DNA from 4 places in the Arthrobacter sp. TmtSoilC77 genome. Region 4 is predicted to be linked to each of the others. Evidence: riboswitches for the same ligand, from Rfam matches in the RefSeq annotation. Region 4 holds a riboswitch; each other region holds the start of a gene.
What was found. Region 4 has a riboswitch for cyclic di-AMP ahead of AC6I99_RS05155 (C40 family peptidase). Riboswitches for the same ligand answer to the same signal wherever they lie in the genome.
Positions count from the first base shown of each region.

Region 1 (5,191 bases), 3.4 Mb from region 4:
GATTAGCATGCGGGCGGGTCGAACAGCCCCAAACCCGAACCAGGGCTGTTTCAATAGCGGTATGGCTTCGACTTCCCGCTCCGTCGTTTGGCCCGCCGTGCACGATGAACGTCGTGCGCTGATCCACGATCTGGAACCGCTCCCCGAGCCACTCTGGGAGACGCCTTCACTTTGCCCGGGCTGGGACATCCATGACGTACTGGCGCACGTTGTGGACAGCGCAAAGACCACCCGTTTGGGCTTCCTCAAGCGAATGATTGAAGCCCGCTTCGACTTCGACCGCGACAACGCCGTGGGGGTGGAACGCGAAAAGGCCAAGGATCCCGGCGGCACACTGACGGCGCTACGCGCTGTAGTGTCCCGGACATCGGGACCACCGGCGGGGATTGCCACACGATTGGTGGAAGCGTTCGTCCATGGCGAAGACATCCGGCGCCCCCTTGGAATGACGCGCAACTATCCGGCCGGGCCGGTCGCGTTGGCTCTTGCCTACCAGGTCAAGACAACAACAAGGATCGGCGGCGGCAAGGAGATAGCCGCGGGCTGGCGACTGGTTGCCACGGACACCGACTTCCAGCACGGCGACGGCCCGGAGGTTCAAGGACCGGCCATTTCCCTGCTTCTCGCTGTTTCCGGACGGCCAGTGTCTGAGGACGAGCTAACCGGCCCCGGGGCTCCGGTATTCCTGGAACAGGCCCGGCCTTGACGGGGCGCCGAGGCAACAGGAGCACGTTACTGTCTGCCGACGTCGAGGCTTGCGGTCTAGGTGGTCGGATTCTCTGGACGGAGGGATCGCCTCCTCCGGGGACGCACGGGAGCGCGCAGCCCGCTTACATCCTTATCCACGGCATCGGCGTCTCACACCGCTACCTTGCGCGCCTTCACGGCGTCCTGGCAGGGGGCGCGCCCACCTACTCGCTGGACCTTCCCGGTTTTGCGGGTACTCCCAAGCCCGGGCGGCAACTATCCGTGGAAGATTACGGCGCGTTCATCGCAGAAGCACTGAAGGCCTGCGGCATCGAGTCGTACATCCTGGTAGGACACTCGATGGGCGTGCAGTTCGCCATTGAAGCGGCCCTCCATGCGCCTGAACGCGCCTTGCATCTTGTCCTCATGGGTCCCGTGGTTGACTCACGCCACAAGAACGTGGGGCGGCAGTCGCTGGCCCTGTTCCTGGATGGCCTTCTCCGCGAAAGCCCATCGTCCAACTGGATCGTGATCACTGACTATCTGCAATGCGGGCCCCGCTGGTACCTCACGGAGCTGCCCGTAATGATGAAGTACCCGACCGAAAAGCAGTTGGCTAAAATCCGGACTCCGGTGCTGGTGCTTCGAGGGAGCCGCGATCATGTGGCCGGGCCGGAGTGGGCGCTTAAGCTCTCCCGCGCGGTGCCCCAAGGGCGCCTCGTTGAAATCCCCGGAGTTGGACACGTCGCCCAGCACATGCGGCCGAAAGCTGTTGCGGACGCCATCATGAGCTTCGTCGCTGCCACCTCCCGCCAGAGTTAGGCACTGATGCAAGCACTCATGCACGACGGCGTAACCCGGCGTGGGTGCCCCTTGTTGGGTTTGCGACCTGGAGACTAGGCTGGCCGGGCAAGCACAAAAGTAAGTTTGCTTAGGAAGGGTGACCATGACCAGCTATGACCCTGAGGACGATCCCCGGACCTTCGGAGTTTCCGGCGACGCCGAGCCAGCCGACACGACAGGCGACACCGCTGGCGTCACTGCCGGCGACACCGACGATGTCCACACGGATCCCGACATGCGCCAGGACGAGGACGACGATCCCGCAGCTTCCGCCAACCCCGATCCCCTGGACGGCAACGTCACGGGACTCGAGCCTGGAGGCGGCGTACCTCCGGGCGAAACCCCACCGGCGGAGGGCAGCATGAGCAGCGACCAAGGACACGAAGAGTAGCTCGTCTCCAAGCCGCTATCCCGTCGCTGGCCAGCAACGCATGAGCGGGCCAGCAACGTATTAGCGGGGGCAACGTATTAGCGGCGACCCATTCCGGTTACGGCAGCCTCAGTATCTCCCCGAGGTCATAGTCAGCTGGCTCCTCCAGCTGCGAATAGGTACAGCTCTCCGGAGTCCGGTCCGGCCGCCATCGACGAAACTGGGTGGTGTGCCGGAACCGGTCGCCTTCCATGTAGTCATAGGCAACCTCGATGACGAGCTCGGGCCGAAGGGGAACAAAGGAGAAGTCCTTGCCGCCGCTCCACCGGCTTTGCGCGCCCGGCATCCGGGAACCAGTAGCGGCGGCATCTCCTTGGTCGGCCCACTGACCCCAAGGATGTTCGCTGAACTCCGTCTGGTATGGCTCAAGTTCAGCCACCAGGCTTTCGCGCTTGGCCATGGGAAAGGAAGCCACCACCCCAACGTGCTGCAGCTGGCCGGCGTCGTTATACAGCCCAAGCAGCATCGACCCGACAACCTTTCCCGTTTTATGCCAGCGGAATCCGGCTACCACGCAGTCCGCGGTCCGTTCATGCTTGGTTTTGAACATGACGCGCTTATTCGGTTGATACGTCCCCTCGAGCGGTTTGGAAAGTATGCCGTCAAGCCCGGCGCCCTCGAGCTGCACGAACCACTCCTGTGCTTGATCGAGTTCCGTCACCGCCGGTGTTACGTAAACGGGCGCCTCAGCCTTGGCCAGTGCCTTCTCCAAGGCGGCGCGACGCTCGGAAAACGGCTTGTCCATAAGGTTCTCGTCTCCCAGCGCGAGGATGTCGAATCCGATGAAGGAGGACGGGGTGCTTTCGGCCAGCATCCGCACACGGCTGTCGGCGGGATGGATGCGCTGCTGAAGACCCTCGAAATCGAGCCTGTTCCCAGTTATCAGGACGATCTCGCCGTCGATCACGCATTTGTCCGGGAGATTCTTCCGAAGGGCTTCCACCAGCTCAGGGAAATACCGTGTCATGGGACGTTCGTTTCGGCTACCCAGGATGATCTCATCGCCATCTTTGAAAACGATGGTCCTGAACCCGTCCCACTTTGGCTCAAAATGACCCACATCAGGGATCGAAGGAACAGACTTGGCAAGCATGGGCGAAATGGGCGGCATCACTGGGAGGTCCATACGACTATGTTCTACCTGCCGCCCGCGGCGGAAGCTAGTCTTGGGCCATGGATATCTTGGCCGTACTAGTGGCAGTGCTGGCAGCACCTGCCCTCATTGCGGCCCTTTGGTTCTGGGTCTTGCGCCAGAACAGCAAGGGTAAAGTCCGGCGCGGCGCCACGGGTGGGATGCTTGGTGTGGCAGACGAAATTTTCCGACCCGAGACCCATTACGCACACCAAGTCCAAAGGATCCAGTACGAGCTGCCAGCCCCGGCTCCGGCCCCGGAGCCTAAGTCCTAACGGGCCTTCGAGCCGGAAGGCGTCCCGCCCGTTACATTAATGTGACTTTGCTATGCCGCTCATGTACCGTCGAAGAGCGACCCTCATCTCCGCCGGGCCGCTTCCGGGTTGACGCCGAGCTCTGCCGCAAACCGGAATCCGCCAGACCCGCGGCAGAGACGGGGGACCCAGAGTTCCCGGGCCTGATTTTCCCTAGGCCCTTGGGGTGAAGCCGCCATGTGCGGCCGGACGGCCTCGTCCGAACCCGACAGCTAACCTCGCAGGCGTTGAGAGGCAACCACCATGTCCCCAACCATGGATCAGCCGCGCCGCGCCCAAATAGCGCGCGAGCGTACCCAGCCAACCGGACGCCGTCGGGCCCAACCCAGCGGATCCTCCACCAGCACGCCGGAAGCAGAAGCAGGTTTAGCAGACACGACGCCGGAACCCGCCACTCCTTCTATTCCCGCCTCTGCTTCCAATCCCCAAACTGCGGCACCCACTACGCGCGCGGCCGCTCGGGCGGCAGAGCGTGAACGGGCAGCCCAGGCAGCTATTTCTGCTGAGACAGTCCCCACTGAAACTGCTCCAGCAGAAACAGCACCAGCGGATTCTGCTCCAGCAGTGACAGCTCCGGCGGACCCTGCTCCCCTGGAGCCGGCAACTGCTGCGATTCCAGCTGTTCAGGCGCCCGAACCGGTCGCGTCCGAACCCGCAGCGAATCCCGAACCTGCCACCGCTGCCATCCCGATCGTTCAGCGGCCCGAACCGGTCGTGCCCGAACCCGCGGCGAATCCCGAACCTGCCACCGCTGCCATCCCAATCGTTCAGGCTAAGAGCCCCGCACAGCTCGCCGCAGCCGCGACCGCCGCCTCTGGTCTCGCAAGCCGGAAAGCCCTTCGCGCACAGGAATCCGGGAGCGGTACGGCCCGAAAGTCGGCAAGTGCTGGCGAAACCCCGGCAGGCGGCGCCCCTGCCTTCGGAGCTTCATCCTTGGGTGGGTCATCACTGGGTGGATCATCCTTCAGCCATGAACCACACGCCGTGCTCACCAAGGCCGCCTCGGTCAAAACAATGGGCCAGCGCATGGCAGTCGTCGCTGGGGCCTTGGGCTTGGTATTGACCGTTGGCACCATGAGCCAGGCCTTCGAGCTTCCCTTCTTCGGGCAGGAAACACCGGCCCAGGAAGCAAGCGACGCAAAGACGGGTAGCGACAGCAGGCAGTCAACTTCGGCTACCCCTGCACCCAGCTCGTCCTACGCCAGCGCCTCAGCGTCGTCGGCCACCAGCGAGGCCGGAAAGCCGGCAACCGTAGCAACGCAGTCGTCAGGAGAGGCACCCGACCAGGCGCCGTCGTCGTCCCTTCCGACTCCGCAAGTGTCACTCGCGGATCCTGTTTGGGTGCCTTCGGCAGTCCCGTCGGCTGTTGTTCCCGTCCCGGGCGTGACAACTCCTGTTCCAACCCAGCCGGCCCCGAGCCCGGTTCCGTCGGACACGGTCACCACCCCACCTGCCACGACGACGCCGACCCCCACCGGCACTCCGGCACCTACTCCAACACAGGCTCCGACACCAAAGCCAAAGCCGACCGGCAGTCCCAGTGCCACCACACCGTCCAGCGATTCACCCCTGGACCTGGACGGCATACTTGACGGCGCCACTGGGATCTTGAAATGAGCACGCGGCTTCCCAGGACCAGCGCGCACGTCGGATGGCATGGCCGGTACTGCAGCAGCAGCCGCACTGCCACCTTCCGCAATCGGATGGGCCGCTGGAGCTGCCAGCGGTTGCGCCGGGCCTAAGGAATCACAGCAACCGGAATCACGGCAACAAGACGAGGCGGGC
Region 1 is NZ_AP046050.1:4,459,871-4,465,061, forward strand. It holds gene AC6I99_RS20590 (hypothetical protein) at 1-6, shown strand, start outside; gene AC6I99_RS20595 (maleylpyruvate isomerase family mycothiol-dependent enzyme) at 62-706, shown strand; gene AC6I99_RS20600 (alpha/beta fold hydrolase) at 703-1,509, shown strand; gene AC6I99_RS20605 (DUF6480 family protein) at 1,634-1,921, shown strand; gene AC6I99_RS20610 (ATP-dependent DNA ligase) at 2,019-3,086, opposite strand; gene AC6I99_RS20615 (hypothetical protein) at 3,134-3,367, shown strand; cyclic di-AMP (ydaO/yuaA leader) riboswitch at 3,497-3,647, shown strand; gene AC6I99_RS20620 (hypothetical protein) at 3,650-5,023, shown strand.
Region 1: it holds a riboswitch for cyclic di-AMP, as region 4 does, so the genes downstream of both, AC6I99_RS20620 (hypothetical protein) here and AC6I99_RS05155 (C40 family peptidase) in region 4, are expected to answer to the same signal.

Region 2 (5,191 bases), 690 kb from region 4:
CATCACGGTGAGGTTTCCGGCGTCGAGCAGTTCCGAGACGGCGCGTCCGGCGCGCTGCTGGCCTTCTTCCAGTGAGTCGTCCTCCACAACCACGTCACCGGCGTCGAACACGTCACGGTCCAGGTGGAAAGCCAGCGGAGCCAGCGCCGAGCGGATGGCGGCCGGAGCCGCGGAGGCACCCACACGGCCCTTGTTGCGCCGCACTCCGGCGTCGCTGCAGAAACCCAGCACGACGGCGGGACGCGAGGCGCCGGGAATGGCCGGGGACGTAAGGGGTTGGATGGCCTGCCACCAGCGGCGATGTTCGTCGCCGTCGCCGTCAAAGCGGCCGGTCCATGGTGCGGGAAGGACGTCTACGGAAGGGTTGGTGCTGGTGTTTGGAGCCATGCTTTAAGCACACCCCACCAGCGGGCCAAAAAACAGCTACAGCGCGCTGCAGTGTCCGGGATGCCGGACATCGCTACTTGACGCCCAACAACTCCTCCACAGTTCCAATGCCAAAGAACAGCAGGAACGCAGCCGCCACTGCCCACATCAGGGGGTGGACTTCACGGGCACGGCCCTGGAAAGTGCGGATCAGGACGTAGGAGATGAAGCCGGCGCCCAGGCCGTTGGCAATCGAGTACGTGAATGGCATCAGGGCGATAGTCAGGAAGGCGGGAATGCCAACGCCCCAGTCCTGCCAGTCGATCTTCCCAACCTGGGACACCATCATGAAGCCCACCACCACAAGCGCAGGAGCCACGGCTTCGAACGGGACCAGGTTGATGAGCGGCGTGAAGAACATGGCCACCAGGAAGAGCAGGCCCGTGACAATGGAGGCGAGACCGGTGCGGGCGCCCTCGCCAATGCCCGCGCCCGATTCAACGAAGATCTGGTTGGACGAAACGGAGGCACCGCCGCCGACGATTGCGCCCAGGGCATCAACCTGCAGGACGCGGTCCACATTGGGAATGTTGCCGTGTTCGTCCACGGTTCCTGCCTCGTTGGCCAGGCCCACCATAGTGCCCATGGCGTCGAAGAAGATGCTAAGGAGGATCACGAACGCCAACAGCGCAGCAGCCACAAAACCGAGGTGTTCGAAGGCTCCGAAGGGGTTGGCTTTGCCGATCAGGGAGAGGTCAGGGGCGCCCCATTCGGAAAGCGTCGGTGCCACAAGTGACCAGCCACGGGGGTTGACGTTCTTACCGTCGAAGCTGGGACCAATGTGAAGCGTGAATTCGAGGATGGCGGCCAGAGCGGTGGACACCACGATGCCGATCAGGATTGCCCCGCGGACCTTTCGCACCACCAACGCAATGGTCAGGACCAGGCCGACAGCGAACACCAACGTCGGCCAGCCCATCAGCTTGCCATCCACGCCAAGGCCCAGCGGGACCGTGGTGCCGGCGGCATCCGGGATGCGTCGGACAAAACCAGCGTTGACCAGCCCGATCAAGGCGATGAACAGGCCAATGCCCACCACGATTGCCGTCTTGAGCGCTTCCGGGACGGCCCTGAAAACGGCGGTGCGGAATCCGGTGAGTACCAGGATGAGCATGGTGACACCCGAAAGCACCACCAGCCCCATCATGTCCGGCCAGGTCAGTTCCGGGTGGGAGGCAACCGTCACGGCGACGAATGCGTTCACTCCCAGGCCCGTTGCCACCGCGAAGGGGTGCTTCGCCCAGGCGCCCATGAGGATCGTGAGGATGCCCGCAACGAAGGCAGTGGTTGCCGCTACGGCCGTGAAGCCGAGCGATGCTCCGCTCGAGTCTGCCCCGGAGAGGATCAGCGGGTTCAGCACCACGATGTAGCTCATGGCGAAGAAGGTCGCGAAGCCGCCGCGGATTTCCCGCGAGTATGTGGACCCGCGCTCGGAGATCTTGAAGTAGCGGTCGATTGCAGAACCTTGTTTAAGCATGAAGGTCTCCGGGGATCGGGGGAGTTTGCTCTCAAATCCTATGCCCGCCAATGTGGGGTACTGGAACGATTCGCCTAGTCTGTAAGGAAGCCAACACTAGGAGAAACCGCCCCATGCGTACCATCCGCCCGCTTCTGGCCGCCGTCGTAGCCGCTCTTGCTTTCGCTTCCGCGTTGCTGCTTGGAGCTGCTCCGGCCTCCGCGCACGACGTCGCCGAATCAACAACTCCGGCCAACGGTGCCAGGGTGGCTGAAGCGCCGGCGTCGGTATCCATCACGTTCAACAACCAGCCACTGGCCATCGGTTCCGGGGTGACCGTCACCGCCGGGGGCGAAAACTGGGCAGATGGCGCAGTGGAAATCATCGACAACATGGCTGTCCAGAAGCTGCGTCAGGGCGCTCCAGCCGGCGAATACACCGTGGTGTGGCGTGTGGTCAGTTCAGACTCCCACCCGATCGAGGGAACCTTCAAGTTCACAGTTTCCGGGACAAGCACGACGACGGCGAGCGGCTCGGCAGGTGCCTCCGCCCCGGCTTCGGCGGCTGTTCCGACGGCGGGCACAGCGGCCCCCGGTACGGAAAATACTGAGCCGGCTCCGGCAGCTTCCCAGCCCTTCCCCTGGAGCATCGTTGGCCTCGCTGTGGTGGCGATCGGTCTGGTGATCTTCCTCGCTGTTACAGCCCGGAAGAAGCTGGCGGCCCCCAACGACCCGGATGGCGAAAATTCCCCGGAATAGCGGGGTTTTCTACATACTTGCGAAGATCTCGAAACGGTTACTGCGACACGCCAAAAACGAACTGCTCGTTACGTAAATGTGACTTTGGGGTGATCTTCCCGTACGGTTGTACCTGTGCCTGTTCCACGTAACAGGCATTCCGGTCTGATTGCCTAGCTCTGCCGCAGTCCGGAATCCGTTCGCAGACAAACCTACGGCAGAGACGGGGAACCCATTTTGGCCCACTTTCAGAGCGCGCCTTGGGGTGAAGTCACGAAGCTTCCGCTGCACAGCGGGGGATAGTGGCCGGGTGACTCCCATCCGAATCCGACAGCTAACCTCGCAGGCATCGGGAGAGGCTCTTTCATGTCTTCACGCATTCTTCGCGGCCGTCGTAAGGCGGACAGCGTACGTCCTAATCCGTTCATCTCCATCTCCAAGGCTGTTGCCAGCAACGCATCCGGCGCAGGTCGCCAAGCCGCTGTCATCGCAGCAGCTTCAGGCCTGGTCCTGACGGGCTCCATCGCTGCCCACGCAGCAGAGACCCCTGTTCAGCGCGACTCCAGCCCCGCTACTGTCGCCGAAACCGTCACCGAGGGTCCCACCAAGGTTGTTACGGCCGCATCGACGGCCACCATCAACTTCGAGCGCCCCGCGGTTGCTTCCGTAGCGGCTCCCGTCATTGAAAAGCCGGCTCCTGTTGCTCCGGCTCCGGCGGCCAAGAAGGCGCCCGCAACGGCTACCGTCCAGGCCGCTGCAACCACTACGGCTACCGCCCCTGTGGCATCCGCGCCTGCTGCAGCTCCGGCTGTTGGTGGCATCAACGCTGCCATGGTCGCCTCGGCTTACGCCCAGATCGGCATCATGCAGGATTGCACCGCGATGGTGGAGCGGGCCCTCGGCTCTGCCGGCATCCCGGTTGGCGACCTCGCACCCATGCAGTTCCTGAACTACGGCAAAGTTGTCAGCGACCCCCAGCCCGGTGACATGATCGTCCAGTCCGGCCACGTAGCCATCTACATCGGCAACGGCCAGGCTATCAGCGGTGGCATCAACGGCAACCAGACGGGCATCCACCCGATCAGCTGGCTCACCGCAACCGGCCCCATCACGTACGTACGCGCTGGCGCCTAAGCTTCACGCTCCAACTCAAAGGCCGGTGCTTTCGAGGACAAATGTCTTCGGAGGCGCCGGCCTTTTGGGTTAATTTTTGTTCTTTTTAGGAACATTCTTTGGTTGGCTCGATCGTTTCAAGGCCAGGGTTCTCTGCCAGGTATCTACGCGCAGGGTTCCAGGTAAAGGCTCCAGGCAGGTTTCTACGCGAGGGCGATGCCCGGCCCGGCGGGGAGGGCCACCTTGGATGAGATCGCTTGCCCCACTGCCTTGGCTTGCCGTAGTACTTCCTTGGGCGTGGGTGTAATAAGTTCCCCAACGCCCACCAAGTGCATCCCGACTGCACGCATGGCTGCCACGAAGTTCTGGCCTATGGCGATTCCCAGATCGGCAAGCATTCGGCGCAGCTGGCTCTGGGCGCAGCGCGTCACCACGATGTGGTCTGCCAGGAGAACCCCGCTGGCTGTATGCACGGCCCATTGACGTGGGGTGGATTCAAGGGGGCCATAGACGCTCATCCCAGCCCTCAGACTGCCCGTGGTCAGGCTGGCGACAGGTCCGTATCCAAGCTGCAACGACGAGTCGCCACCCAGGAAGTCCAGCCGGACAGCGCGTGTGGTGGTGCGGACATCCAAGTGATGGCTGGCGGCGTAGTTGCGCAAATGGCGCAGGATCTCGTTGCGCTCCTGCATTGCCGCGGGGTCTGCTGCGTCGCAGCGCTGGAGCATTCCCGTGTGGACCGCTGGTCCGGTGGTCGATAAAGAACCAAAGCCATCCAGCACGATGGAACCGACGCCGTAGCGGCTGAGCTCGCTGGCAACAGCCAGGCCGGAGAGGCCGGTGCCGATCACCACGGTGGTAGTCCGTTCCGTGACGGAATCAGGAGTGAGTGACACTGCTTGGGTTCCTCCTTGACGTGTGTGCCTTCGGCAGCGCGCTGGATCGCGTCCGAGTTCCCCAAGCGGCCGCAAATAAATGGCCGGGTTGTGTCCTGGGACACCTTTGCCGGCCATTCGGTGACTCGAACACTACCGAACTTTTTCTGCCATGGATAGCCTCGGCGACAGCGTGTTTTGGATGTTCATCCGCAGCGCAACCCGGCGCGTGGTGAGCGTGCCGGAAACCGAGCCCGGACCGTTATCCACATAGCCCAAAGTCGCCTTGATTCGGCATTGCCAACCGAGAATAGTGGGCATTGGAAGGAGAACCCCGAGGGTTTCTTCGGCCCCGGCTATTGGTTGCGCGCCAGCAAGGGATCACCGGTAGGGAGAACCTCTGGCAGAATGGCCGGAACATCAAGCAGTAGGTGGAGAGGCGGGCCCCATGGACCAGCACGGCAGACACATTGAAGAACCACGGGACGGCGGGGACCAGGCTGTGGCGCCTGGTGGAATCGTCGTCGGAGTGGACGGTTCCGAGCATGGTCAATGCGCCCTTGTATGGGCTGCGCGTGAGGCGG
Region 2 is NZ_AP046050.1:395,801-400,991, forward strand. It holds gene hutG (formimidoylglutamase) at 1-387, opposite strand, end outside; gene AC6I99_RS01935 (NCS2 family permease) at 461-1,903, opposite strand; gene AC6I99_RS01940 (copper resistance CopC family protein) at 2,017-2,640, shown strand; cyclic di-AMP (ydaO/yuaA leader) riboswitch at 2,814-2,982, shown strand; gene AC6I99_RS01945 (NlpC/P60 family protein) at 2,986-3,753, shown strand; gene AC6I99_RS01950 (NAD(P)/FAD-dependent oxidoreductase) at 3,936-4,628, opposite strand; gene AC6I99_RS01955 (universal stress protein) at 5,056-5,191, shown strand, end outside.
Region 2: it holds a riboswitch for cyclic di-AMP, as region 4 does, so the genes downstream of both, AC6I99_RS01945 (NlpC/P60 family protein) here and AC6I99_RS05155 (C40 family peptidase) in region 4, are expected to answer to the same signal.

Region 3 (5,191 bases), 230 kb from region 4:
CGGCCAAGGACGCTGTCCAGGACCGCATCGTTGGCCTGGCCGCCGGCGGGGACGACTACGTCACCAAGCCCTTCAGCATGGAGGAGGTTCTCCTGCGCCTGCACCGTCTCGTACAACGCTCGGGCGTTGCGGCCATGGATACAGCGGAACTGGTGGTGGGTGATCTCACCCTCAACGTGGACACACGGGAGGTTTCGCGCGCCGGCGAGGACATCCAGCTCACGGCAACGCAGTTTGAGCTTCTTCGTTATCTCATGGAGAACCCCAAGCGGGTGGTCAGCAAGGCACAGATCCTTGACCGCGTCTGGGACTATGACTTCGGCGGGCAGGCCAACATCGTGGAACTGTACATTTCCTACCTGCGCAAGAAAATCGAAGCCAACCACCCGCCAATGATCCACACCATCCGTGGCGCTGGCTACGTCATCAAGCCTGCGGACTGAATCTTGTCCACCTCTTCCGGAGTAGCCCGTAAGACCCAGCGGAACTGGCTCAATCCCTCCACCTGGCATCTGCGCACGCGGTTGGTCCTGGTGGCGATGGCATTGCTGGTGGCGATTTGCGGTGCAGTTGGAGTGGTTAGTTACGCCTCCATGGACATGTACTTCAACAAACAGCTCGACAAGCAGTTGGAGCAGGCGTCAGGCCGCGCGAATGACTTCGGCAGACCGCCGTCGAACTTTCCCTCCAGCGGTCGGCCGGATCCCCTTGAGGCCCGTGGCCAAGGCGCCGGGACACTTAACGCGAGGATCGATGGTTCCACGGTCATCAACTCGGGCTTCCTCAACGCAAACGGTCGCCGCGTCGCACTCTCGGCAGAAGACAAGCAGATCCTGCTCTCGCTCCCCCGCGACAACCGGCCCGTAGACCGTTCATTGTCCAACGGCGACTATCGGCTGGTGGCAGTTGAGACCAATTACGGCGATGTGATTGCGACAGGCCTGCCGTTGGCTGACAAGCAAAATGCCGAGGCCTCGCTGGTATGGACCATGGTGTTTGTTTCACTTGGCGGCCTGGTGCTGATCGGCCTCGCCGGCACCGTGATCATCCGCCGGACCATGCGGCCACTGGAGCAACTCTCGGAGGTTGCAACGAAAGTATCGCGCCTTCCCCTCGACGCCGGTGAGGTGGCACTCGCGGTGCGCGTACCGCCGTCGGCCGCTCATCCTGGAACTGAAGTGGGCAGCGTGGGCCACGCTTTGAACCAAATGCTCAACAACGTTTCCAGGGCCCTGGAAGCCCGTCAGGAGAGCGAAACCAAGGTCCGGCAGTTCGTTGCCGATGCCTCCCACGAACTTCGGACACCGCTGACCGCCATCCGTGGATACACCGAGCTGCTTCGTATGACGGAGAACTTCACGGAGGACGGCAGGAAGTCGCTGGCGCGGGTCCAGAGCCAGTCGGAACGGATGACCACGCTTGTGGAGGACCTGTTGTTGTTGGCGCGTCTGGACGAAGGCCAGCCGTTGAAGGTCACGGATGTGGACCTGACGCAGCTGGTGATCGAGACAGTCAGCGACGAAAAGGTGATGGCACCGGACCACATCTGGAAGCTCCAACTCCCTGACGAGCCCATTACGGTGCGCGGGGACGCAACCCAGCTGCATCAGGTGCTGGCCAATCTGCTGTCCAACGCCCGCAAGCACACCGATCCCGGTACCACGGTGGTCACAGGCGTCATGCTTTCCGCCGACGGTAGCGCGGTGGTCACGGTCACGGACAACGGGCCTGGTATTCCGGCTGCTTTCCAGGGGCGTATCTTCTCGCGTTTTGCCCGGGCTGACGCGGCGAGATCGGGGTCGGAAGGGACCTCAGGATTGGGCTTGTCAATCGTCGAATCCATCGTCCAGGCGCATGGCGGCAGTGTGGAAGTAACGTCCCAGCCGGGACGCACGGAGTTCACTCTCCGACTCCCCGCAGCTTTGAACGAACGCATATAACGAATCGGGCAACATGACTCGCCGTGAGCGTGATCTCTGTTACCCAAATGTGACTTAAGCCGAAACCTCCTGTACCTTCGAAAGGGTGGGTCGCCCCTAACTGGCCCACACCCGGGATGCGCCGAGCTCTGCCACTTCCCGGAGTTCCGTTCTCATTCGAGGCAGAGACGGGGGACCCAGAGTCTCCGGGCACAGTACTTTCCTTGCCCTTGGGGTGAAGCCGCAGCTACGCGCGCGGCCGGATGACCTCATCCGAACCCGACAGCTAACTCCGCAGGCGCTGAGAGGTAATCACACATGTCTGAATTCAACGATCAGACGCGCCCTTCCGCGCGTCACCGTGACGAACACAACGCTCCCCTGACGAAGTCGCAAAGCGTTCTGAAGAACGCTGCACGCCGCGGCAAGACCGGGCAACGAATGTCTGTTGTTGCAGGAGTCGTTGCCGCAGCATTGGGCGTCGCATCGCTTGGCCAGGCCGCAAACGCCGCATTCAATCTCCCCGAAACGAGCCGGGCGTCCGAGACGCAGGCTACCGCCCAGGCCAGCAACAAAACAGCTGAAATCTCGGCGTCCCTGGATGCTGCTGCCAAGAAGGGCGCTGCAGACAGGGCCGCTGCAGACCAGGCAGCTGCCGCACAAGCCGCTGCCGAAAAGGCTGCGGCCGAGAAAGCTGCCGCCGACCAGGCAGCTGCCGCACAGGCCGCCGCCGAAAAGGCTGCCGCTGATGCAGCCGCCAAGCAGGCTGCCGATGCCGCCGCTGCTGCAGCCGCAGCCGCAGCCGCCACTCCCAAGGCCGTGGACGATCCCGCCGCTGCCAAGGCATACGCCGCCAGCATCCTCGCCAACTACGGCTGGGGTCCGGGCGAAATGACTGCCCTGAACACACTGTGGGAGAAGGAATCCAACTGGCGGACCACCGCGACCAACACCTCCAGTGGTGCCTACGGAATCGTGCAGTCATTGCCCGCTTCGAAGATGGCAACCGCAGGCGATGACTGGCTGACCAACTACCAGACCCAGATCAAGTGGGGCCTGAACTACATCAAGGAACGCTACGGTTCCCCCTCGGCGGCCCTTGCCTTCCACTTGGCCAACAACTGGTACTAAGCCAACTCGATAAGCAGGCTTGAGCCCACCCCAGCGGGCTCAAACCATGCAGGGCCCGATTGCCGCCCCGCTTTCCGCCGTTCGCAGCAGTGATCTACTGATGCGCCCGGGCGGGAGGCGGGGCGGTTTTCGCCGCACCAAGGCCGAAGCCTGGTTCTTTGACGCCGGAGCCGGGTGATCACAGAGCGAGCGTTCTGGTCCACACATCAGCGACCTCCCGTCATTCTGGTCGACCCCCGGTTCAAGGACGGATGGCTGATTCGAGATGGCAGCCACAGGAGGCTGCCAGCGACGGAACACTTTCAATTCCCAAGGGCGCATCATCAGCGATGCTTCAGTGGCATAGTTGCCAAGCACCTGGTCCGCAGAAGCCCAGGAAGCGTCATCGATGTCCGCTTCTACTTCGCGATCTGAGAAGTTGCCGAGGACAAGCATCTCCACTCCGTCCAGGGAACGCACAAAAGCATAGACATTCCGGTCGAAGGGCAAGAGCATCCTGAAGTCGCCGTGCGAGATCACAATATCGGAGTGGCGCAACCCGATTAGTTGCCTGTAGAACGTGAATACAGATTCCGGATCATCGATTTGTGCCTCGGCGTTGATGGAACTGGAATTGGGATTCACCCCTATCCATGGCGTGCCATTGGAGAAACCAGCCCCGGGAGTCGAATCCCAGTGAAACGGTGTGCGGGCATTGTCGCGGTTAAGAGGACGCACCGCCTTCAGGATTTCTGCCTCAGATTGTCCACCGTGCCCGCTAGCTTCCCGGTGACTTCAATGTCCCTGTGCTCGCTGATCGCGTCAAAAACCATATTGGTCATACCCAGTTCCTCACCCTGGTAAACGTAGGGAGTGCCCCGGTGGAGGTGCAGGACCCCTGCGAGCATCTTGGCCGACTGGACGCGGTATTCGCTGTCGTCACCAAAGCGGGACACGGCGCGAGCTGAGTCATGGTTACCCCAAAAAAGGCTGTTCCAGCCTCGCTCCGCCATCCCCTCCTGCCAACGCCCCAAGCAGGCCTTCAGCTCTTCAAGCCGCAACTCCCCGGGCAGCCATTTGTTGCCGCGCGACATGTCCAACATCATGTGGTCGAACTGGAAAATCATGTTCAACCCTGGGCCACCGTGCTCCGTGAACCTCACCGCGTCTTCCACAGGCACTCCCGGCATCTCACCAACCGTGAGTATTTGGTCGTTACGGTGTTCAAAGACATTCCTATGGAACTCCTGCAGAAATTCATGCAGCCTCGGTCCGTTGACATAGTAGGGTCTTCCGTCCGCGTAGGGCTTGTTCGGTTCAGTTACTCCATCAGGCAAGGTGGGCACCTTGGAAATGAAATTGATGACGTCCATTCTGAACCCGTCCACGCCGCGGTCGAGCCACCAATTCATCATTTGATGAATCGCCGCACGAACTTCCGGATTTTCCCAATTGAGGTCAGGCTGTTTTCGCGAAAAAACATGTAGATAATACTGATCCGTGGATTCATCAAATTCCCAGGCCGACCCGGAAAATGCTGAGCCCCAGTTGTTGGGTTCCGCACCCGGATGCGCTGGTGGCGCAGCCTCGGATGACCGCCACCAATACCAGTCGCGTTTGGGGTTGTCCCTGCTGGAACGGGATTCCACGAACCAAGGATGTTCGTCCGATGTGTGGTTGACCACCAGGTCCATGATGAGCTTCATACCGCGGTCATGCAGGCCATTAATCAGTGCGTCGAGATCCCGAAGGGAGCCGAAAAGGGGATCGATGTCCTGGTAGTTACTGATGTCATAGCCGTTGTCATCCTGCGGGGACACATAGACGGGACATAGCCAGAGGACGTCAACACCTAGCATGTGAAGATAATCAAGTTTCCCGATGATGCCTTGCAAGTCGCCTACGCCATCCCCGTTCGAATCACAAAAACTTCGCACGTAGATCTGATAAACCACCGCCTTCTTATACCAGTCTTGGTCGGAAGGAGAGGTTTCCATGGCCTGGTCATGCCCGATGGGTGACGCCTGCTTCTCTGACATCGGTGTGGATTCTGAGAACATTGAAATACCCTAAGCCAAAATCTCGGATTACCGAGAGCCTTGACTTACTTCAACTGAACCGGTTTACTTACAAACAACTGAACCGGTCAAGTGACGCCGGTC
Region 3 is NZ_AP046050.1:862,302-867,492, reverse strand. It holds gene AC6I99_RS04165 (response regulator transcription factor) at 1-443, shown strand, start outside; gene AC6I99_RS04160 (sensor histidine kinase) at 447-1,940, shown strand; cyclic di-AMP (ydaO/yuaA leader) riboswitch at 2,075-2,232, shown strand; gene AC6I99_RS04155 (aggregation-promoting factor C-terminal-like domain-containing protein) at 2,238-3,050, shown strand; gene AC6I99_RS04150 (alpha-amylase family glycosyl hydrolase) at 3,090-3,767, opposite strand; gene AC6I99_RS04145 (alpha-glucosidase) at 3,773-5,089, opposite strand.
Region 3: it holds a riboswitch for cyclic di-AMP, as region 4 does, so the genes downstream of both, AC6I99_RS04155 (aggregation-promoting factor C-terminal-like domain-containing protein) here and AC6I99_RS05155 (C40 family peptidase) in region 4, are expected to answer to the same signal.

Region 4 (5,191 bases):
CCCTGCCACCCGCCAGAATCACAGCGTTGAACTCCATCCGCCCAGAGTACCCGGACGGCGGGAGGGCAACAGAAATCGATCAGGCGGCGGATTCCGGCAACAGGAACGGGTCCCAGTCCGGCGCAGGTTTCTCGAGTTCTTTGATCTGCCACATGGTTCCTGTGGGCACGCCGGGTTTGAAACGAAGTTTCCAACCCATCTCGGCGAGCGTGTGGTCACTCTTGGCGTTGTTGCATTTCAAACACGCCGCAACCAGGTTTTCCCAGGAATCCGCGCCGCCCCTGGATTTGGGGTGGACGTGGTCTATGGTGTGGGCTGTTTTCCCGCAGTAGGCGCAGCGATGGCCGTCGCGGCGGAGTACCCCGCGGCGGCTCACGGCGGTGATCCTGTTGTACCGGGGCCGGATGTAGCGATTAAGAAGGATCACGGATGGTCGTCCGAGAATCTCCTGTGGCCCGACGACAGGCTCGTCGCCTTCGGCCACTACGCTAGCTTTTCCAGTCAGCACAAGGACCAGCGCCCGGCGGAAGGTTACTACCGCCAGCGGTTCATATCCAGCATTCAGAACGAGTGTGCGCATGCACGTACCTCTTCACGGCCGCACCCGTCAGGGGCACGAGGGCCGGCTGCCCTCTGCTTGTACGGGCTGTGGATCGACAACACAAGGGTAAGCACTTGTATGCCGTATCAACGAATTTTTCTGTCGTTTCGGCTGTGGTGTTGGCGAAAATTCATGCGCGGGACACCTTGCAGAGGACGCGCACATTCCCTGAGGCCACGGAATCGGACTTGCGCCCCCCCGGATTTGGGTGTCGGCAGCCCGCTTCTCTGGCTGCCACGAAAACCGGTGATTAAAGCAGAACACCCCGCCGACCTGAGCCTGCGGGGTGTTCCGTGAAGTAAGTGATCAGCCGTTGACGCGGATGAAAACGGGGCCGGAGCCAACGTTCACGCTGAACAGTGCCGTGGTGGATCCGTTCCATCCACCGTGGACTGCCATGCCGTTGCCGACGTAAACAGCGATGTGTGCCATTCCGCCATAGCCGCCGTTGGCGTAGTAAGCGAGATCGCCAGGCTGGGCTTCAGCTGCACTGACCGTGCGGCCGAGGGAGAGGTAGCCGGCCGGCCAGTCGTGGAAGTGAATACCGACCGCGGCCAGCGAGTTGGTCACCAGCATGGTGCAGTCCTGTGTGACGCCGAGCTGTGCGTAGGCCGCTGCAGCGATAGCTGCACCGAGGCCGCTGGATGCAGCGGGCGCCTTGGCTGCGGACGCGTCAGCGTTGACCGCCAAAGTTGCGGTGCCACCGGCAGCCGGAGCTTCCTTGGCGGTCGCCTTCTGGACGACGGGAGCCGGGGCTTCCTCAGTCTTGACCACAGGGCGCTCATAGGAGATGGCAACGCTGGAATCAGCAGCAATGGTGGCCTGGGCAACCGACTGCACGTCAAGGGTGGAAGCAGACGTAGATTCCCGCTGAACGTTGGTGTCCGCAGCATTGGCAGCAACTCCGCTGGTCAGGACAAGGCCCGACGCAGCTGCGATCACTGCTGCCTGACGGCCAACGCCACCGGCGTTGTCGCTGACAGCCTTGGCAATGACGGCAAGTGAGCTGGTCTTGGGGGCCTCAGCTCTATGCCGTGCAACCTTGTTTGCACTGGTCATGATTACTCTCTTTTCGTAGCCGCGCACGCTGGGACCGCACGCGGGTTATGGGCTGCCAGCACTTGGGGGGCATGCTGGCTTACCCCGAATGGGATTTCCTAGCGGAGGGTGTAGAACGAGGATGTGCCGGTGGAGGCCACGGAGTGCAGGAGCGTGCCCTGGCTGGGGTTCAAAGCGCTGATCATCATGCCGTTGCCGACGTAGATGCCCACGTGGGCTCCGCCGTTCTGAACGACGAGGTCGCCAGGGGCAGGGGTGCTGGTGGGGGTCATGATCGTCCAGGCATTGACGCGGGGGATGCTGATGCCGGCCTGGGCGTAAACCCACTGGGTAAATCCGGAGCAGTCCCAGCCGTTGGGGGAAGTGCCGCCCCAAACGTAGGGGTGGCCGATGCCGGTGTAGGCAATTGCTGCAAGTCCGGAGGCTGCCGCGCTTGAAGCAGCATCCTTGGCCTTGGAGGACAGGGCACCGAGGGTGCTGTTCGCTTGGTCTTCGGTCGACGTGCGCTGGGAGGCCCGCTGAACCTTGGGAGCTTCCTTGGTGACCACAACGGGGCTTTCGAAGGAAACCGTTGCGGTGGGCTCCGCGGTAACAACTGCGGTGGCGACCAACTGCTGGGTGCTGGAAGATTCCGACTTCGAAACGTCGGTGTCAGCGGCCTGGGCCGGGAGTCCAACACTGAGAACGAGCCCCGAGGCTGCGGCCAGAACGGCGGCTTGGCGGCCTACGGTGCCTGCATTGGTTGAGACAGCCTTGGAAAGGGTGTTCAACGGGTTCGTGCGAACCAATTCGGCGCGATGGCGCGCAGGGGTAGTGCGTGATGACACGAAGGTAGCCTCTCCCAATGCCTGCGAGGTGAGCTGTCGGATTCGGATGGGAGTCATCCGGCCGCGCGGCTTCAAGGAAGCTTCTGCGACTTAACCCCAAGGTCTTCTGACTCGAAGACCAAAATTGGTTCCCCCGCCCCTGCCAGACGATTTTTGCGAACGGACCTCGAGTGGTGGCAGAGCTAGGCAATCCACTCAAGTGCACCGGCCCCCTAAAAAGCCGATGCGCTTTAGACGGTACAACAGATGTTCGTGAATGTCACATTCAGGTCACGGGGCGTGTCATGGATGCGAGAGACAACCATCAAATTGCTCAGAGCCAGCCCATGGGATCTACGACTTCGCCGTTTACCTGGACCTCGAAGTGGAGGTGGCAGCCGGTAGATGCTCCTGTGGTGCCACTCAGCGCGACGGTATCGCCGCGGCTGACAGTCTGCCCCACCTTGACGTTGAAGGACGACAGGTGGTTGTACGTGGTCTCAAGGCCGTTGCCGTGATCAATCACAACGCGATTGCCTCCGCCGTACTCATGCCACCCGGCGAACGTGACCTTGCCTGCAGCGGCGGCGTGGACGGCGGTTCCGCACTGGGCCACGAAGTCCTGGCCACGGTGGAAGTCACCGGTGCCGCCGGTAAGGGGGCTGACGCGGTAGCCAAACGGCGATGCCGTGACCAGCTTGTCCAGAGGACTTCCCAAGGTGCCAAGTGAGGAAGCACGCTGAATGCTCCCCGCTGACTGGGCGCTCAACAGCTGCTTGAGCTTGCCGTCCGGGTCAGCGGCGGTGGCCACTGCGGCACGACTGAAATCGATTTTGGCAGAGGCTGCTGCAGAAACTTCGGGCTGGCTGCCACCGGGCACGGAGAGCGCCGCCTCGGTCTGGCCCGATTCCGACGTGGCCATGACGGGGCTTGTGGCAGGCAGACCTACAGTCAGGGCAAGTCCGGTGGCTGCAAGCGCGACACCGGCCTTCTGCCCTACACCACTGGCTGACGCGAAGTCGGCTACCTGGCGCAACGGGCTCTTACGGCGGCGCACCTGACGCGGGGTGTCGCGTGGCCGGATCTCCATTGCGGCGCGGGCTGGCCGCAGCTCAGCAGTGGGGCCGGACGCACGGCGACGGCCCCTGACGTTCTGCGATGTCAAACTCTGTTCCTCTCTGGAAAGCCTGCGAAGTTAGCTGTCGGATTCGGGTCAGAGAGTTCAAAGACCCGGTCCGCACGAAGCGCAAACGGCACACAGGTATCCCCGGAAGGACTTGCGTTAGTAGGCACTTCTGCTGCGGACTTCACCCCAAGGCTGCTTCTTTAGGCAGCCGCTTGTGGTTCCCCCGCCTCTGCCAGTAGTTGATGACACACCTGATCTGCTGGCAGAGCTCGGCTCCAGATCAGGTAACGCTTTGGTATCGGCGCTAGTAGATAACTATAGGTGATTAAAGCCCGCAGTAATAAATTCGTTATCTTTCCAAAACGACCGTGTTGCGGGTGCTCCATATCATCAGTCGCGGAAAGCCGCAGGTCATACGCGCGCCAACCACCACAAAGTGAGATCCGACACTCCCGTGGTCAGGGCAAGTCAGAGTCAGCTGACGGCGACGAAGACGTGCGCAGCGACCTCGGGAGGCAGCTCCAGTGCTCCTTCAATGCCCGGAACGCGGACGGAGATGTACTCCCCCACCCGTTCCAAGGAGACGGTTGCGCCAGGACGAATTCCGCCTTCATCGAGCTGGGTGAGGAGCTCGGGCTCAACCTGGATGGGTTCAGCAAGCCGGCTGACCACTACACGCGAATCGGCAGCGTACCCGTCCATCGCATGCAGCAGGTTCACGTCCAGGCGGGAAAGAGGCTGGTTGGCGAGGCCGCCAAGGGCTTCCAAGCCCGGAATAGGGTTGCCATATGGTGACTCTGTGGGGTGCTGCAACAACTCATAGAGCCGCCGTTCCACCCGTTCGCTCATGACGTGTTCCCAGCGACATGCTTCGTCATGAACGTACGCCCAGTCCAGACCAATGACGTCCGCCAGGAGCCTCTCGGCAAGGCGGTGCTTCCGCATGACCTCGGTGGCCCGCTTGCGCCCGACTTCGGTCAGCTCCAGGTGGCGGTCGTTGGACACAATCACCAGGCCGTCACGCTCCATGCGTCCAATGGTCTGGGAAACCGTGGGACCCGAGTGCCGCAGACGCTCCGCGATGCGTGCGCGAAGAGCCACGATGTTCTCTTCTTCAAGCTCCAAAATGGTCCGAAGATACATCTCAGTGGTATCGATCAGATCCGTCATCCAGCTCAGCTCTCCTCGAACGCATTTCTTGCGTAATCTCCACCGTACCGCGTCCCAGCCAAGGTGGACGGTGTGCAACCGACACCTCCGGAACGTCAATCCAAGCCTAGCTTATTTGGAATTACTCTGGATAATTTTTCCCTGGGTCGAAATGCCTGTGGTGATCCGGCATTCCACGTGGCGGACTATGACACCCGCAGATTCCTGACGCTGGGTCCGGTCAGGCAGAATGAGGGAGTCGAAGGGGCAGCCGATGCCACCTGCCCACCTCCCCCTCTCTAACCGATACCCATTGGAGCCACACGTGAGCGACAACAGCATCACTATTCCCGCCGACCTGCTGCCCAAGGACGGACGATTCGGCGCGGGACCGTCCAAGGTCCGCCCGGAACAGGTCCAGGCCCTGTCTGCCGCATCGACCACCATTCT
Region 4 is NZ_AP046050.1:1,090,016-1,095,206, reverse strand. It holds gene AC6I99_RS05170 (NTP transferase domain-containing protein) at 1-37, opposite strand, end outside; gene AC6I99_RS05165 (HNH endonuclease) at 80-580, opposite strand; gene AC6I99_RS05160 (NlpC/P60 family protein) at 908-1,660, opposite strand; gene AC6I99_RS05155 (C40 family peptidase) at 1,759-2,487, opposite strand; cyclic di-AMP (ydaO/yuaA leader) riboswitch at 2,492-2,655, opposite strand; gene AC6I99_RS05150 (M23 family metallopeptidase) at 2,801-3,631, opposite strand; cyclic di-AMP (ydaO/yuaA leader) riboswitch at 3,638-3,867, opposite strand; gene AC6I99_RS05145 (iron-dependent transcriptional repressor DtxR) at 4,067-4,762, opposite strand; gene serC (phosphoserine transaminase) at 5,067-5,191, shown strand, end outside.